DNA from 2 places in the Acidovorax sp. SRI_002 genome. Region 2 is predicted to be linked to the other one. Evidence: predicted binding sites of a transcription regulator. Region 2 holds the regulator's gene; the other holds the start of a gene.
What was found. Region 2 encodes LexA, which represses DNA repair genes until DNA is damaged. Its sites were predicted from a motif close to ACTGTATNNNNATACAGT; they were not measured.
Positions count from the first base shown of each region.

Region 1: a site for LexA is predicted at 2,682-2,699, ahead of recA (recombinase RecA). Genes of this name have one in related genera too.

Region 1 is NZ_JBYCZW010000003.1:659,196-665,227, reverse strand. It holds gene AC2YJX_RS11165 (Bug family tripartite tricarboxylate transporter substrate binding protein) at 1-169, opposite strand, end outside; gene AC2YJX_RS11160 (LysR substrate-binding domain-containing protein) at 278-1,255, shown strand; gene AC2YJX_RS11155 (helix-turn-helix domain-containing protein) at 1,326-1,616, shown strand; gene AC2YJX_RS11150 (Clp protease N-terminal domain-containing protein) at 1,571-2,098, shown strand; gene AC2YJX_RS11145 (MarR family winged helix-turn-helix transcriptional regulator) at 2,105-2,617, opposite strand; gene recA (recombinase RecA) at 2,759-3,835, shown strand; gene recX (recombination regulator RecX) at 3,918-4,400, shown strand; gene AC2YJX_RS11130 (chemotaxis protein CheW) at 4,434-6,032, opposite strand, start outside.
Region 2 is NZ_JBYCZW010000001.1:547,328-553,359, forward strand. It holds gene AC2YJX_RS02425 (DUF6152 family protein) at 77-547, opposite strand; gene AC2YJX_RS02430 (hypothetical protein) at 572-994, opposite strand; gene AC2YJX_RS02435 (asparaginase) at 1,012-1,962, opposite strand; gene lexA (transcriptional repressor LexA) at 2,052-2,726, shown strand; gene AC2YJX_RS02445 (hypothetical protein) at 2,900-3,388, shown strand; gene AC2YJX_RS02450 (D-2-hydroxyacid dehydrogenase family protein) at 3,570-4,577, shown strand; gene AC2YJX_RS02455 (branched-chain amino acid ABC transporter substrate-binding protein) at 4,865-5,992, opposite strand.

The sequences.
Region 1 (6,032 bases), on a different contig from region 2:
GCTTGAGGATGCGGGCCAGTGACTCCTGCAAGCTGCGGGCGGTAATGTCGGTAGCGCCGCCGGGGGGAAAGGGCACGATGATACGCAGAGGCTTGACCTCTTGCGCCAAGGACATTCCAGGAACGAAAGATACAGCGGCCAGCGCTGAGAGCATGTGACGGCGTTGCATGGGTTCTTCTCCTATAAGGAGCCACAAGGTTAAGTGAGGCATACACAACCGCCAAGCAATGGATACGCCTGATAACATTCCATTCTGGAATGATTAAATCCAACAACCATGTCCTCCCTTCGTCGGCTGTCGCCCCCTTTGCACCTGTTGCGCGCGTTTTCCATGGTCACGCGGTTTGGCAGCGTCTCGCGCGCTGCCGAGGCTTTGCACCTCACGCAAAGCGCGGTCAGCAAGCAGGTCAAGGAGCTGGAGGGCTGGGTGGGCGTGGCATTGTTTGAGCGCAGCCGCAAGCGCTTGGCGCTGACGCCCGCGGGCGAACGCTACGAGAAAGCCGTGCGCGCGGTGCTGGCGCAGCTGGAGGCCGCCACCCTGGAGCTGATCACCAGCGACGACGGTGGCGGGGCGCTGCACCTGTCCAGTCTGCCCACGTTTGCGGCCAAGTGGCTCATCCCGCGCCTGCCGCAGTTCCAGCAGCTGCACCCGCAGGTCACGCTGCACTTCGTGCCCTACGTGCACAGCTACGACTTCGAGCGGCCCGAGCTGGACTGCTCCATCCTGTTCGGTGAAGGCCACTGGCCCGGCGCACACGCGCACTACATCACGGGCAACGAGGTGGCCTTGATCGCCCCGCGCACCCGCGTGGCCGACTGGACCATCGACACGCCAGGCGATGTGGCCCACCACACACTGATGCGCCACGTGACGGTGCCCGAGGCCTGGCTGCGCTGGAGCGAGACACACGGGGTGGAAGCCCTCATCGACCCGCTGGCCGGGCCGCAGTTCGACCAGTTCCAAACCATGATCCGCGCGGTGATGGCCGGCATGGGCCTGGCGCTGGTACCGCGCTGCTTGGTGCAGGATGAAATCACGGCGGGCCTGGTGCGCGAGCCCCTTGCCGGCCATCCGCTGCGCGGCGGCTTCCGCAGCGACATGGGCTACTGGTTTTGTTACCCCGAGGGCCGCACGCAGCTGCAGGCGCTGCAGTGCTTTCGACAGTGGTTGCTGGCGTGTGAATCGCCCGGGGGTGAGACAGTGCTTTCGCCACCCACACCGGGTGCAGGGCCGATCGCGCTCGTTCCGCGGTGACGCCTTGCTGTGAACAGGCCGTCGTCAACATGGGTTGACGATAGAGCTATTCGTCAACTATAGTTGACGAATGCAAGCGCCACCCGCACTCCCCTCACCCGACAACCCCGAGGCCGCGCTGGCTGCCGTAGTCGCCTTGCGGCTGATGGCCGACCGGCTGGAAGCTGCCGCCGTGGCTGCGGCGCTGGAGCAAGGGTGGTCGTGGGCACAGATTGCCCAGGCCCTGGGCGTGAGCAAGCAGGCAGCGCACAAGCGCCTGTCACCCCACATGCCCCAGGCCCCACAGCGCCCCGTTCTTGAGAAGGAGTTATCACCATGTTTCGCCAATTGCAGCACCGCTTCCAGAGCATGCGCACCCTGAGCCGCCTGTGCACCGGCGCCGAGGCACATGCCCGCGCAAGCGGCCAAGCCGCACCGGGGGCAGAGCATTTTTTGCTGGCCGCCATCGACCTTCCCGATGGGTCGGCCCGGCGTGCGCTGGAGAGCATGGGCGTCGCACCCGCCGCCGTGCGGGATGCGATCGAGCAGCAGTACCGCGATGCGCTACGCAGCGTGGGGCTGGATGCAACCCTGCCGGAGGCGCCAGCCCTCGCGCCACCGGCCCCGGGCCTCTACCGGGCACAGCCATCGGGCCAGGAGGTCATGCAGACGCTGGCGCGCTCCCGCAAGAGCCAGGGCGGCCCCCTTCTGGGCGCCCACGTGGTGGCAGCGGTGGCCACCATGCCGCACGGCGTGGCGGCACGCACGCTGCGTGCCATGGGCATTGACGCTGACCAGCTGGTGGCAGTGGCGCAGGCCCAGGTGTCAACGGCAACAGCAACCGCAACGGGTACAGCCGACTAGCCGGGTTCAGCGCATCAACATGCCCGCCCCATCGCCGCCCGCATAGGCCTCCAGCCCAATCGCCACCACAGTGGCCACGTCATGGCCCACTTCGGCCCGGAACTCGGCCTCCGCCTGCGCCACAGCATCGCGAAACGCCTGCAGCCAGGCCAACCCCGTGGACGTAAAACACACGCGGCGGGCGCGCGCGTCCAGCGGGTCGGCCTCGCGCGTGACCAGGCCCCAGGCCTCGCACTGGTCCACCAGGTTGGCCATGGCCTGCTTGGTCATGCCCGCCCGCTGGGCCAGGTCGGTCAGTCGGTCGCCCTGCAAGGCCAGGTGCCGGGTGATGTGCACATGCGCGGCCGTCACCTGGTCGCGCGCCGCCAGGTTGGACAGCGCCAGCGGCACCTCCACATTGCGCGCCATGAGCTGCAGCACGCGCGCGTCAAAACGCCGCATGGCGTGGCCGAACAGGCGACCCAGGTGGGTCTGGCGCCAGCCGTCTTCGGCAGGGGATGGAAGGGGCAAATCAGGCATCACCGAATTGTCAGGCAAACTGACTAAATTATCCTTGAAGACCTTGCAACAGCTCGCATAAACTACTGTTCAAGCATCCAGCCTGTGATTAACCGCAGAGCGATGCAAGCATCCAACCTGTTGTTTTTCAAGGAGTTTCTCATGGACGTCGCAGTCAAAGGCACCAACCCCGCATTGCCCGTGAACACCGAAAAGGCCAAGGCCCTGGCCGCTGCGCTCGCCCAGATCGAGAAGCAGTTTGGCAAGGGCACGATCATGCGCCTGGGTGAAGGTGAGGTGATCGAGGACATCCAGGTTGTCTCCACCGGCTCGCTGGGCCTCGATATCGCGCTGGGCGTGGGCGGTCTGCCCCGTGGCCGTGTGGTCGAGATCTATGGCCCGGAATCGTCGGGCAAGACCACGCTCACGCTGCAGGTGATTGCCGAGATGCAGAAGCTGGGCGGTACCTGCGCGTTTGTGGATGCCGAACACGCGCTGGATGTGCAGTACGCCCAGAAGCTGGGTGTGCAGCTGTCCGACCTGCTGATCAGCCAGCCCGACACCGGCGAGCAGGCGCTGGAAATTGTGGACAGCCTGGTGCGCTCCGGCGCCGTGGACCTGATCGTGGTGGACTCGGTCGCCGCGCTCACGCCCAAGGCCGAAATCGAAGGCGAGATGGGCGACGCGCTGCCCGGCCTGCAGGCCCGCCTGATGAGCCAGGCGCTGCGCAAGCTGACCGCCACGATCAAGAAGACCAATTGCATGGTCATCTTCATCAACCAGATCCGCATGAAGATCGGCGTGATGTTCGGCTCGCCCGAAACCACCACCGGCGGTAACGCGCTCAAGTTCTATGCCTCCGTGCGCCTGGATATCCGCCGCACCGGCACCATCAAGAAGGGCGACGAAGCCATCGGCAACGAAACCAAGGTCAAGGTGGTCAAGAACAAGGTGTCGCCCCCGTTCAAGACAGCAGAGTTCGACATCCTGTTCGGCGAGGGCATCAGCCGCGAGGGCGAAATCATCGACATGGGCGTGACCGCCAAGATCGTGGAAAAGAGCGGTGCCTGGTACGCTTACAACGGCGAAAAAATCGGCCAGGGCCGCGACAACGCGCGTGAGTTCCTGCGTGAGAACCCCGACCTCGCCCGCGAGATCGAGAACAAGGTGCGCGAAGGCCTGGGCATTGCGCTGCTGCCTGGCGCACTGCAGGCCCCTGCCGCCACTGCGGACGAGTGAACTCCGAAGTTTCAAGCAAAATTGGCTGCTAGCGCTTGATTGGCAAGCACCAGCAGCTATTAAATTTGAAGCAAATAGATTCATGGGGTTCACCACGCTCTCGCTCAAGGGCCGGGCCCTGCGCCTGCTAAGCCAGCGGGAGCATTCCCGCAGCGAGCTGGCCGCCAAGCTGGCGCCCCATGCAGAGAGCCCCGAGGAGCTGGCCGCCCTGCTGGACATGCTGGTGGAGCAGGACTGGCTGAGCGACCAGCGCGCGGCCCAATCCCTGGTGCACCGCCGTGGCCCCCGCCTGGGTGCAGCCCGCCTCGTTCGGGAACTGCGCAACCGGGGAGTGGCCGATGAGCTGGTGCGCGAGGCCACGGCCCCGCTGCTGACCACCGAGGTGCAGCGTGCCCGAGAGGTATGGCAGCGCAAGTTTGGCCAGGTGCCGCTGGACATGAAAGAACGCTCGCGCCAGGTCCGCTTCCTGATGGCACGCGGCTTCACGATGCATGCCATCCAGAAAGCCATTGGTGGCGATACGGACGGCGACACGAATGACGAGGACCCTGGCGGCGCCACCTGACCCAACCGGGCAGCGTCCACAGACCAGGCCCGGTCAGCGCTGTGTTGTCAACTCTGCAGAGGTACTGCTGGCTGAGGGTGCCGCAAGCACCTCGGGTGGCAAGGGTACCCACCGGGCATCCAGGCCATTGGGGTCCACCACATACACGATGGCCTGGCCCGAGCCTCGGTCGCTCAGGATGCCCGTGATCCATGGGGCATGTGCGGACACGCTGCCCGGCACAGGGTGCACGCTGTCCTGCGACACCACGCCCACCAGACGCTCCACCAACAGCACCACCGGGCGGCCCTGGCTCTTGACCACGACCGCCACGGCCCGCCGAGGGTCGGCCAATGCAGACAGGCCCGCAATGCGGCAGGCGTCATAGGCGGGCGCCATGCGGGTGCCGCCTTCGTGGGCAATCTCCAGCATGCCGGCCAGCTGCGCCGGGCCCGGCACCTGCACCAGGCGCGCGGCCGACATGGCCTGCTGCACGTGCATGCTGTCAATGGCCAGCAGCAGGGCGCCACAGGCCACCACACCATAGCGGCGCACATTGCCGCCCGCCCCCTGCACAGATGACTGCGGCAAGGCCAGGGCACCGCCGCTGACCACGGCGGGCTGCACGGGCATCAGCAATACGGAGTACACGGGTTCCCGGTATCCATCGTCGCGCTTGAATTCCCGGTATCCGGTGCTGACCGCCACACCCGCCAGATAGTCCCGCCCTTGCCAGTGCACGCGCTGCGCGGTGGCGGGCAGGACAGACGCAGTCGCCGCAGAGGAAGTTCTTGCGCCCTGCCCGGGCTGCCGCCCTGCGGCGGCGGGTGGCACTGCGGCCCGTGCGATATCTGCCACAAAAGGCAGCACAGGTTGGGCACCGCCCAGAGCGGCATCCGGGCCATCCTCGTCAGCGCTGGCCAGCACGCGTCCCTGCGCATCGGTGAAGAAGCCGCGCATGCCCTGGCCCTGCGGCAGTGCGTCGCGCAGCATGGCCTTCAGCTCGGTGGCGCAGTTGAAAGCCAGCGCGATGCCGCCCACCACCGGGCCGCCCGGCGCAGCGCGCAGCGCGGCGCAGTACACATAGGCGGGCAAGCCATCGGCCAGCGCCTGGGGCTGCATGGGCGACACGGCGTAGGCCTGCGAACCTTGCAAGGCCAGGGTGCGCCGGACCAGGTCGGCATCCAGCTGCAGGTCGGCGGGCAGCGTGTTGGCATCGCAGGACACGGCCACCACGAGCCCCTGGCGGTCAAACAGCGCCACGCGCCGGTACACCGTGTAGAGGCTGTTGAGGTGCGCGAGGATCTGTGCCGCGCGCTGTGCTGCAGCGGCTGATTGCCCGGGCGCGCCCCGCGCCTGGATGTCACCCAGCGCATGGGCCAGTTCTTCGGACAGCGCCCACCAGCGGCAGTCGTTGGCACGTTCGTAGAGGTTGCGGTCCATGATGCGGACCGCCAGGCCGGCATGGGCCTTCATCTCGGCGCGGCGCCCTGCCAGCAGCAGTCCGCGCAGTTCCTGGATGGCACCGTCGAAGACGGCAATGGTGTCCTTGCCCGTGCGCCCGATCTGGTCAAACACGGCATGGATCGACGAGCCTGCACTCACCGCCGATTCGGCCACCTTGCCATTCCAGATCACGCGGGTAAGCCCTTC
Region 2 (6,032 bases):
GGCGTCGCTTTTTTTATGCGGTGCAGGGAACAGTTTCAGGTCTTTCGCATGGCTATCCCCGGGCCATACCGATGGCTCAGGCTGGGCTGGAGCGTAAGCCGTAGGCTTTGCCATCCACAAACAGGTATTCCGCCCGCAGCACCGCGTCGCCCTTCTCTTCGCGCAGGGTAAAGCCCACCACCGATACCGCAGTGCCGGGTTTGATCTCCTGCACCTGCCAGGCCTGCATGCGGGTCAGGGGCGCCAGCTCCACCTCCCAGCGGCGGTCTTTGCGGGTAGGCAAAACCGTCTTGGCCAGCAAGGCCTTGCCATCCACGGGGGACACCTGCGCAGGCACCACACGCTGGGCCAGATCCGCAGGCAGCTTCAGTTCCGCAGGTGTCTCCAGCTCCAGCTCGGCGTGTGGATTTTGCCAGCGCACTTTGCGCACGGTGCCTTCCAGGTAGATGGGACGGTCGGGGTCAAAACTGCTCCACCCATGGTGGGCACGCGCGCCCCAGGGAATGGCCGTGGCAGCCAGGAGCACGTGGCGGCGTTGCAGGCTCATCGGTTCTCTCCTTGTCATGTCCGATCAGAGGTAAGCAATCCAGCGGCCACACACCACCACAGCCAGCCAGATCACGGTGGAACCCAGCATCTGTACCCGCGCCAGAGCATCCAGGCGAGCCAGGGAACCCCGCCCATGGAACCACGCGGCGTTGCAACCTGCAAGCATTAACAGCAGCATCTTCAAGGTGAATGCGCGGCTGGCGAGCAGTTCGGCAGGCTGTGTGGCAAACATCAAGAGGCCCGACGCCGCCGCCAAGCCAAAACCACACAATGCCAGCGACAGGCTGAGCCGCGCCAAATCCTTGACGGGCAGCGCCGCCCCACGGCCAAACACCCGCAACTCCAGCAAGACCAAGTTGCCCAGCAGCAAGGCAATGCCTACGATGTGCACCACCTCCAGCGCGGGGTAGGCCCACGCATGGGACTTAAGAGCTGCAAAAAACATCGGAGCGGCCTTGTTGCTCAGTGCAGCAGTTCGAGCATCAGCGAGATCCTGGCCTTCAAGGGGGATAGCCCTTTGGAGTCCGGTAATGCGTCCCCCGGCTTGGGCAGCACCTGCCCCTCGGAGCAACGTGTGGTCCGCACCACGCGCACACCCGCCTCCTGGGCACGCAGCAATGCGGCCTCCAGAGCATGGTGGATGGTGCCATTGCCGGTGCAGGCCACCACCAGCCCCTGGACCCCATCTCGCACCAGTGCGTCCACCATGGTTCCCGATGCGCCAGCGTGGCTGATGACCACTTCCACGCGGGGCCAGGCTGCGGCATTCACTACATTTTGAATAGCATTCAATGCTGGAACACCAGGCGCCAGGGGCCAATCCTGCACAAGGCGGACAGCCCCCTCCTCCACCCAACCCAAAGGCCCGGCCTCGCCCGAGTTGAACGCATTCACCCGGTAGGGGTGCACCTTCTGAACCTGCCGTGCCCCATGAATTTCGCCAGCGGCGACCGCCAGCACACCCCGTGCGCCGGGCGTGACCGCCACAGCAACAGCATCCAGAAGATTCTGAGGCCCATCGGGCGTGAGCGCCGTGGCCGGGCGCATGGCACAGGTCAGCACCACGGGTTTCGCGCGGGTGTCCAGCACTTCATGCAGAAACCAGGCCGTCTCTTCCAGCGTGTCGGTTCCGTGGGTAATGACTACACCACGCACCTCGGGATCTTCCAGGTGGTGCGCACAGCGCAGCGCCATCGCCTGCCACACATGGCCATCCATGTCCTTGCTGTCGATCTGGGCCACCTGCTCCGCCACCAGCACGCCCCGCGCGGCCTGCTGCAATCCGGGAACAGCTGCAAGCAGCTGCCCGACCCCTACCTGCGCAGCGGTGTAGCCGATGTTGTCGCCAGCCTGCGCGGACGTGCCTGCAATGGTCCCTCCGGTACCCAAAACCACAATTTTTTGCCCACTCACTTGCGTACTCCGAAAAACTGGTGAAAAATACAGTTACTGGATTAAAAAACAGTTATCCATCACTGTAGCCGCCTCCACCGGAAACCACCATGCTCGACAACCCGAAACTCACTGCCCGCCAGCAACAGATTCTGGATCTCATCCAGACGGCCATTGCACGCACCGGGGCGCCCCCCACCCGTGCAGAGATCGCTGCCGAACTGGGGTTCAAGTCGGCCAACGCGGCAGAAGAACATCTCCAGGCGCTGGCGCGCAAAGGCGTGATCGAGCTGGTCAGTGGCACATCCCGTGGCATCCGGTTGCGCGGTGACACCGTGCGCTCCATCAATGCAGCGCGCGGCAACCAGTTCAGCCTACCGATTCCCGGACTCTCACAACTGTTGCTACCCCTGGTGGGACGTGTGGCGGCAGGGTCGCCCATTCTCGCGCAGGAACACGTTGACCAAACCTACAGTGTGGAAAACAGCCTGTTCCATCACAAGCCCGATTACCTGCTCAAAGTGCGCGGTATGTCGATGCGCGATGCCGGAATCATGGATGGCGATCTGCTGGCTGTGCAGTCCACCCGCGAAGCCCGCAACGGCCAGATCATCGTGGCCCGCCTGGGAGACGATGTGACGGTCAAGCGCCTGCGCCGTACTGCGACCGCCATCGAACTGCTGCCCGAGAACCCGGATTACCCGGTCATCGTGGTGCAGCCCGGCGAACCCTTTGAGATTGAAGGGCTCGCCGTCGGCCTCATCCGCAACACCATGCTGATGTAGCCACACCGCTCCATCGCATTCACTCATGAATTAGTTCGTTAGCTGCCGCACTGCAGGTGGCGGGCGTTTGGCGCACTGGTAAAACCGGTACGCCAGCCCTGCGGTGCCGGTTTATTTTGCAATCCTGCCTATGTCCAACCCCCGACCTTCGGAGTTTTCACATGGGAATTGCCTTGACCACCTTTTCTGCGCTCTCCGGGACTCTGCGTACCCTGACCCACTGGCTCCACACCTTCAAGGAGCCGTCTGCAGCAGACCTGCCTGCGCCCCGCCCCCATCCCGATGACACGGACCCGGGCCGCAGGAGCGGATCAGCAGGCACTGACAAGCCCCGCCGTCCATCCAACATCCCCAGCCAACGTCCACCGCGAGGCAACTGGCCCTTTACGGTCAGCCCGCAGACACCACCCACCTGTGCCACCACACGGTTTGTGGCCACCAATACCGATGCCCGGGCGTTCATACCGTCGCCAGCCGCTACCCGCGTTGCCTGTGGATCATCCAGATTGGCAGACGGCTCAGGCGGCAGGGCTGCCAAGGTCCTGCGCAGGGTCCCCACATCGGGCGGCTCAGGCCGACTGGTGATCGCTGGCCGCATGGCCGATGTGTGCGCCGAGCTAGACCGCCTGGCTGCATCCGAGGCGGCGCTGCAAGCCTGTTGAGCCCAAGGCATGCACCACCCAGCGATCCATTGACTGCTTTGCATATGGAGGGTGCTGCCTGATCGCTGTGGACTGCGCTTGTCGAGGTCGCCAACACTCCGTCACCAAAAGCCCCATCCTTTCCTGTGCCAGGGGGCGGTCCGGTATGAAACGACCGGCGTGGCCAAGGCACAATGTCGGGATGAACATTGTGATTCTCGACGACTACCAGGACGCAGTCCGCAAGCTCCACTGCGCATCCCGGCTCGACGCGTACACCGCCAAGGTCTACACCAATACCGTCAAGGGGCTGGGCCAGCTGTCCGTCCGCCTCAAAGACGCTGACATCATCGTGCTTGTGCGGGAGCGCACCCAGATCACCCGTCAACTGGTGGAGAAACTTCCCCGTCTCAAGCTCATCGCGCAAACCGGCAAGATCGGCAATCACATTGATGTAGCTGCCTGTACGGAACGTGGGATTGCAGTGGCAGAAGGCATAGGCTCACCCGTGGCCCCCGCAGAGCTGACGTGGGCACTTGTCATGGCCGCAATGCGCCGACTGCCGCAGTACATCTCCAACCTCAAGCATGGCGCCTGGCAACAATCAGGGCTGAAGACGGCGTCCATGCCTCCCAATTTTGGCCTTGGCAGCGTGCTGCGGGGCAAAACGCTGGGTATCTGGGGTTATGGCCGCATTGGCCAATTGGTGGCGGGCTACGGGCGTGCTTTTGGAATGAACGTCCGCATTTGGGGGCGTGAGGCATCACGCGCCCAGGCCTTGACGGATGGATACCAGGCTGCCACCACGCGCGAGGAGTTTTTCTCGCAATGCGATGTGATCTCGCTCCACCTTCGGCTCAACGACGAAACGCGCGGCATCGTCTCACTCGAAGATCTGTCTTGCATGAAGCCCACCTCCCTGCTGGTCAACACTTCGCGTGCCGAGCTGATTGAGACCGATGCCCTGATTGCCGCCCTGAACCGGGGCCGCCCCGGTATGGCCGCTGTCGATGTATTCGAGAGCGAACCCATCCTTCAGGGCCATGCCCTGCTGCGGCTGGAGAACTGCATTTGCACGCCCCACATTGGCTATGTAGAGCAAGACAGCTATGAGCTTTATTTTGGTGCAGCGTTCGACAATGTGGTGAATTTCATCAAAGGCACTCCCACCAACATCGTGAATCCAGGCGCACTGCAGGTGCGGCGTTAATTTGGCGCAAAAATCGGGCACATCCATCCTCGCTATTGCGGGAAGCAACAAGACTGGAAGCTCCTGACCTCAGTACGATTGCACCTTCTGCTGCGCCTAGCGCCGGTTTTGGTCATCGCCCGAGTCTTCAACAAACTCCAGCTCCTGGGCATTGAGCAGCCAAGCAGAACAACCTGCCCACCCCACCTAGCTGCATTTGAACAACAAAAAAAGGGCTTCCCAAAGGAAGCCCTTTTGTTTGGCGCTCTCCAAAGCCAAAAAGACCTTGAAGAGCCAGACCACTCCGATTACAGAGGGGTCTTCTTGCCGTCCTTGTAGACGTACAGAGTGATGGCGGGGTTCTTCATTTCGCCATTGGGTTCAAAAGCGATGGTGGAGGTCACACCCTTGAAGTTGGACTTGGCCAGTTCGTTCACATACACCTTGGGGTCCACGGAGTTGGCGCGCTTCATAGCGTCCACCAGCAGGAACGTGGCGTCGTAGGTGTAGGGGCTGTAGACTTGGAACTGGTTGGGGTACTTGGCATCGTACTTGGCCTTCCAGGCCGTGCCACCGGGCATCTTGGCCAGCGAAGAACCGCCTTCAGCACAGATCACGTTGCCCAGGGTCTTGGCACCCGCTGCGAGCTTGGCGATTTCAGACGTGCAGACGCCGTCACCACCGAAGTACTTGACGTTGCCCATGCCCAGTTGTTCCATCTGGCGCAGCATGGGGCCGGCTTGAGGGTCCATACCGCCGTAGAACACGGCATCAGGGTTCTTGGACTTGATGGCCGTCAGGATGGCCATGAAGTCGGTAGCCTTGTCGGTCGTGAACTGCTCGTCCACCACTTTCATGCCCTTGGCAGTGGCAGTCTTCTTGAACACGTCTGCCACACCTTGGCCGTAAGCGGTACGGTCGTCGATGATGGCAACGGTCTTCAGCTTGAGCGTATCCACAGCGTAGAACGCCAGGCCAGCGCCCAGGGCGTTGTCATTGGCGATGATACGGAAGGTGGTCTTGTAGCCAGGCTTGGTCAGGTTGGGGTTGGTCGCAGCGCCCGTCACCATCGGGATGCCGCAGTCGTTGTAGACCTTGGAAGCAGGAATGGTGGTACCGGAGTTGAGGTGGCCGACAACGCCTGCAACTTTGGAGTCGCACAGCTTTTGTGCAGCGGCCGTGCCCTGCTTTGGATCGGCAGCGTCATCTTCAGCTTGAAGTTCGAACTTGATCTTCTTGCCGCCGATGGTGATGCCTTGAGCGTTCAGCTCTTCAATGGCCATGCGGGCGCCATTTTCGTTGTCCTTGCCGTAGTGGGCTTGGGCGCCGGAAACCGGAGCCACATGGCCGATCTTGACCACCTGCTCTTGTGCAGAGGCCACACCAGCAACAGCCGCGATAGCAGCAACCACGGTCAGTTTCAACTTCAATTGCATATCAAATCTCCAGTAAAGATAAACGCTGAGAATCTTCTTG